Linked DNA regions of Herpetosiphon gulosus. The protein of the gene in region 1 interacts with the protein of each later gene in a pairwise test. Links are inferred from orthologs where the notes say so. Each region holds a gene or a part of one and is shown on either strand. Other genes may lie near its edges.

Region 1 (3,126 bases):
CGGCACTATCAGCAATGCCATCCAAATGCAAGCCGCTGGTGATTGCGCCCCACGTGAGAATTGCACATAAACTGCCTGTGGTCGCTCCCCATAGCCAGGTTGCTCCAACCCATGTCGCTGCAACCAAACCGCCGATCAGTGTTCCAGCCAGCGGAAAAGCCACCATTGAACGGACTAAGGCTTGTTCGCTAAGCGCAGGTTTGCCTGGAATTGGCAAGATTGTGAGAAAGCGCAGCGCCTCAGCCAGATGCTTTATCACCATAATCTCCTTTAAACAGCAACGCAAGGTTTTATCGAGATACGATAAAACCTTGCGTCAAGCGAAAAACTTAGGCTACTTCTTCGGAAACCGCCACAGGTAAGGCGTTGCTCGCATAGGTACAATCGGGGTAGCGCGTGCAAGAGAAGAAGGTACGGCCACCACGCGCACGTTTGGCGACCACTTTGCCCTCGCCACATTGTGGGCAGGTTGGAGCATCGTTGGGCGTTAATCGCACAATCGAGCGGCATTCAGGGTAGCCAGTGCACGATAAGAATGGCCCAAATTTGCCCTCTTTTTGCACCATTGGTCGATTACATTTGGGGCATTTTTCCTCGGTTGGCTTGGGCGGCGGAATCACCACAAAATCTTTGCCTTGCGCCCGTACCTTGCGAATGCCTTTACAAGTTGGGTAGTTGTTACAGGCCAGAAACGGCCCAAAACGACCTTTTTTGAGGCTCATTGGGTTGTCGCATTCGGGGCAATTGGTGTTGCCAAAAATTTCAGGCTGCGAGGCGATATGAATCCCGCCTTCGCCGTCACGCTCTAAATCGCCAGTCCAACTACACTCAGGGTAACGCGAACAAGCCAAGAATTCGCCATTACGACCCCATTTGATCACCAGATGGGTGCTACATTGAGGGCAGGGCAATTCAGTTTTGATTTCTTCACGCTTGACGTTACGCATTTCAGTTTCGGCAGCATGCAAGCGCAAAGCAAACGGATCGTAAAATTCGCGCAGCACTGGCACCCAACGGCGTTGGCCTTCAGCAATATCGTCAAGTCGCTGTTCCATATCCGAAGTAAAGTTGTAATCGACAATATCTTTGAAGTGCTCAACCAGTAAGTCGGTGACAACCCGACCCAAGGTGGTGGGCATCAATTTCTTTTCGACCAACTCAACGTATTCGCGGGCAACGATGGTTGAGATCGTCGGCGCATAGGTTGATGGGCGGCCAATCCCTTCACTTTCCATCTGCTTCACCAAAGTAGCTTCGGTATAGCGTGGTGGTGGCGTGGTGAAATGTTGTTCGCCAAACAGATCATGCAAATCGAGTGCTTGACCTTCATTGAGCGGCGGCAATAAGGCCTCTTTATCCTCATCTTCGTCGCCTTCATCGAGGCTAACATTGTAGACTGCCAAAAAGCCATTGAATTTAAGCACTGAACCAGTTGCGCGGAAGGTAAATGGCGCACCAGCAGCAGTTTTGATTCCAGCTCCAGCCCCAATATCGACACTGGTGCTATCGAAAATTGCCGCCGCCATCTGCGAAGCCATAAAGCGCTTCCAGATCAAGTCGTAAAGCCGAAATTCATCGCGACCAAGCGCAGCTTTTAATTGATCAGGGCGACGCACGACACTGGTTGGGCGGATCGCCTCGTGAGCTTCTTGAGCACCTTTAGCCTTGGTTTTGTAGATATTAGGTTTGGCTGGAGCGTACTCTTTGCCATACAACTCAGTGATCAGCGTGCGAGCTTCGTTTTGGGCATCGACTGAAACGTTGGTTGAATCGGTACGCATATAGGTAATCAAACCAACTGTGCCATCTTTGCCACCAATATCGACCCCTTCATACAGTTTTTGGGCCACTTGCATGGTGCGTTTGGAGCTAAACCCAAGCTTGCGGCTGGCTTCTTGTTGCAGGGTACTGGTGATAAATGGCGGAGCTGGCGAGCGACGTTTATCCTTGCGGGTCACTGTGCCAACAAGATAATTTGCCCCTTCCAAGGCAGCCAACACTGCATCAGCAGCATCTTTGCTGGGAATCGCAAATTTATCGAGCTTTTTACCATTACGAGCATGCAAAATTGCCCGAAAAATGTCGTGCTTGCCAAGTTTCTTCAGCCCAGCTGGCGATAAATCGGCCTCGATTGTCCAATATTCTTTGGGCACGAAGCTTTCGATTTCGCGTTCACGCTCAACCACCATGCGCACAGCAACCGATTGCACCCGCCCAGCCGAAAGCCCACGCCGCACCTTGGCCCATAAAATTGGCGAAATTTTATAGCCAACCAAGCGATCAAGCACCCGTCGGGCCTGTTGGGCATCAACCAAGTTGGCATCGATTTCGCGTGGGTTGCGAATCGCGTTCTGAATCGCATCCTTAGTAATTTCATTAAAGGTAATCCGGTAGACTGGTTTGCGTTTGCCGATATTGGCTGCTTGCAAAATATGCCAGGCAATTGCCTCACCTTCGCGGTCGTGGTCGGTTGCGAGATAGATGGCATCAGCAGTCTTGATTTCACGCTTCAATTCGGCAATGAGCTTATCTTTGCCCTCGCTAATTTCATAGACAGGGGTAAAATCATTGTCAATATCAATGCCAATTTTACTCTTGGGCAAATCGCGCACATGGCCCATGCTTGCCATAACGCGATAGCCAGCACCCAGATATTTTTGAATAGTTTTTGCTTTGGCTGGCGACTCAACAATCACCAATTTATGATCCATAGGGTTTTCCTTAAAAGTTCACACTATGCCACCAACCGACGCATTCAAAACGCGGCGAATCAGTTCAAAGTTGACGTGTACTGGGGCAGCGTCGCTTTAGGTGGCCTCGTTGAGGCACGATCTGGAATTCGTGCGGCGTGAAGTACAGTGCCACAACTATCCACTTCTGTCAACAGGGAGGCAGCAAAAACTATCAAATCCAAAGAATATTAAACACGATTAAATAGGCCTATTTAAACTTGAAACAGCAAAAATCTTAAAAAGCGCCAATCGAGGTATCGTTAATAATCCTTGATTTTATCGACCCTAGGCAAACTTCCAATCCCCAACCTCCACCAACCGCTTCCCAAACATCCATCTTGACCAAACGTCGATTCATGCGTATAATGACTCGCGTTAAGCCGCATTAGCTCAG
Region 2 (2,889 bases), on another replicon or contig:
ATATGTTGTATATGATGTTAGCACTAACGAAAGGGGGTTTATGTAATGGCAAAGCCAAAGAAAAAACTAGTACATCTCAGTCTAACTGATGATACATCAGACCGTTTACGGCAAATCAAGTCGATTATAGCGCTGAAGCACACCGACGATCGTATCACCGTTGACGACGTTCAAAACATTCTAATTGACGCTTATCTCGACCGCTATCCTGAATTTCAGCAATATTTAAAAAACGAAGCGCTAGCGACGAACCAAACTCGTAGCTAGCGCAGGCCTCACCGCTATCGTGAGGCAGTCCGAGGGCTGAACCGTTAGCAACGGCCCATCGTCGGCCAAAGACGAGAGAGGCGGCGTGAGCAACCAGTGATGCGCCAACATTGCTGGTTGAGAACCGCCAAGGTACAGCACCCGCACCTTACCAACTGAATAGCAAAATGCTTGGTGCAAAGTACCCCGATAGCCCCGTTCACATAGGAGTGAACGCGGCCACATCGGTTGTTGGTGCCGAGGGCGGGAGTCGAACCCGCACCCCCTTGCGAGGAGAGATGTTTAAGACCTCAGCGTCTGCCATTCCGCCACCTCGGCGCAACGAGCGGTATTATAGCGCATATTAGATTTTTTGGCAAATTAGTTGGTCATTTATTGATATAATATATCAGTAAAATTAATTAGGATGAGGTACTGGCATGAGCCTTGAGCATGGGATCTATACACTACGTGAAGCCACCACCGCCGATTTAGCAGGCGCACGCCAGTTGATGTTACGCACATTTGAGCAAGATTTTGGCTATGGCTATATCGCCAAATGGCATACCGATGTTGATAATTTAGCCGAAGCCTATTTGGATAACCCTCGCCAAGTCTTGTTTGTAGCGGTCGTTCGCGCAACCAACGAGGTTGTTGGAACCTGCGCCGTGCGAACTGGCGGCCCTAAGCCACCCTACAAACCAGAATGGCTGGTTGAGCGTTATAGCACTGCCACAACCGCCCAACTTGTGCGGGTCTATGTTGATCAAGCCCATCGTCGGGCTGGCTTGGCTCGCCGTTTGGTCAGCCTAACCCGCGATTGGATTTTGCAGGAAGGCACATATCGTACAATTTATTTGCATACTAACCCCGCAATTGCTGGAGCTGAGCAATTTTGGCGTTCGCTCCCAACCATTGAAATCTATGATGATCGGCCTGATCAGGGCGAATTTCAAAATATCCACTTTGAAATGGATCATACAACGCCAATTATTTAATCATCAAGCGCGATTAATTCGCTTTCAGCATAGGTTAATTCACGAATAGCCGCCGCACATTCTTGCCAGCGATCTTGAGGCAATGCCAGCATCAAGGTAATATCGCTGGCAAAATCTTCACTTTCAATCACTGGATCAAAGGTATTCAGCAAACGCCGCAATAATTCGTATTGATTGTAATTAATCGTCACCATACCAGTACGACGAATGACTTGCTCTTTGGTTGGTAAATGATTGAGGGCTTTTTGTAAGGTTCCGCTATAAGCCCGAACCAAGCCGCCACTACCTAATTTGATTCCGCCAAAATAGCGGGTTACGACTGCTGCAATATCGCCAATGCCACTGCCCTGCAACACTTGCAACATCGGGCGACCAGCTGTGCCAGCAGGCTCGCCATCATCGGATGAGCCAATGTCGGCTTGGGGACCAAGCCCAATTTGAAACGCCCAACAATTATGGGTTGCATCAGGATAACGCGCGACAATCGTGGCAATTGCTTGTTTGGCTTCAGCTACGCTTGGCGCATGCACAACCGTCGCAATAAAGCGCGAATGTTTGATATCTTGTTCAAATTCATGCTCAGCCGCCGGAATTTGATAACGAGTTGGAGTCATCGAATTAACCTACTAAATTAATTGACGTTCATAGGCAATTGCTACAGCTTCGGTGCGATTGTGCGCCCCAAGCTTTTGAAAAATACTATTCAGGTGGAATTTAACTGTGCGTTCGGTAATATTCAGTTGGTAGGCGATTTGCTTATTAGCAAAGCCTTGGACTAAATGCTGTAATACTTCGTGCTCACGCGGGGTTAATTCAACCAAGGTTGTATCGCGCTGCACTTGGCGCAACAATTTCGAGGCAATCAAAGGGTGCAAGGTCGAGCCACCAGCGTGAATCAAGCGAATCGCCGCAAATAATTCATCGCGTGGAGCACCTTTGAGCAAGTAGCCCTGAGCACCAGCCCGTACCGCTCCAATAATTCGTTCATCGGTGTCAAAAGCGGTAAACACCAATACTCGTAGGTTGGTTGCCGCCAAATCAAGTCGCTCAAGCACCGCCACCCCATCGAGATCAGGCAACTCAAGGTCGAGTAACACCAAATCAGGTTGCAATTGCTGACATACTTCGACGGCTTGCAAGCCAGCGCTAGCCTCGCCAACTACAGCAAAATCAGCTTGGGTGCTGAGAATTGCCACCAAGCCCTCGCGTACCACCGGATGATCATCAACCACCAAAATGCGGATCATTTGGAACTCCCCAGTGGCACAACAATACAAACCTCAGTCCCTGCGCCAAGGGTACTTTTGATTTCAAGGCTGCCGCTCAGCAACCGAGTACGCTCATTCATGCCAATCAGGCCAAAATGTTGGGGCTTGGGCAAGGTTGGGTCAAAGCCACAGCCATCGTCATGCACGCAAATTTCAATCTGGGTCGGCGTAGCATGATATTCAATCACCACAGCGCTAGCTTGGGCATGCTGCCGCACATTATTCAAGGCTTCTTGCACAATCCGCAACAAGCCAACTTCAATCCGCAAGGGCAACGGCTGCAACGCACCAATCGTTTGGATATCAAAGCTAAATCGATCATGCTCATGCTTCAAAGTTGCCAAGGCTTCAACCAAACTACGGCCTTCGAGCGGAGC

What was found. The genes of interacting proteins can lie anywhere in the genome.
Region 2: the proteins of topA (region 1) and ABEB26_RS13045 interact in binary tests that used the Escherichia coli proteins (3 or more experiments, as listed by UniProt). The link is inferred for Herpetosiphon gulosus from one-to-one orthologs.

The regions. Positions count from the first base shown.
Region 1 is NZ_BAABRU010000012.1:14,594-17,719, reverse strand. Bases 21-3,071 are described here. They hold topA (type I DNA topoisomerase), read right to left. Parts: upstream 2,712-3,071; coding sequence 330-2,711; downstream 21-329. Other genes in these bases: cobS (adenosylcobinamide-GDP ribazoletransferase), read right to left, coding at 21-262. Outside these bases: more of cobS, read right to left, coding at 1-20. UniProt on the Escherichia coli protein: Releases the supercoiling and torsional tension of DNA, which is introduced during the DNA replication and transcription, by transiently cleaving and rejoining one strand of the DNA duplex.
Region 2 is NZ_BAABRU010000008.1:217,906-220,794, reverse strand. The notes cover bases 50-2,863. They hold ABEB26_RS13045 (YigZ family protein), read right to left. Parts: upstream 1,859-2,863; coding sequence 1,241-1,858; downstream 50-1,240. Other genes in these bases: ABEB26_RS13035 (GAF domain-containing sensor histidine kinase), read right to left, coding at 2,488-2,863; ABEB26_RS13040 (response regulator), read right to left, coding at 1,871-2,491; ABEB26_RS13050 (GNAT family N-acetyltransferase), read left to right, coding at 687-1,244; ABEB26_RS13060 (hypothetical protein), read left to right, coding at 50-267. Outside these bases: more of ABEB26_RS13060, read left to right, coding at 46-49; more of ABEB26_RS13035, read right to left, coding at 2,864-2,889.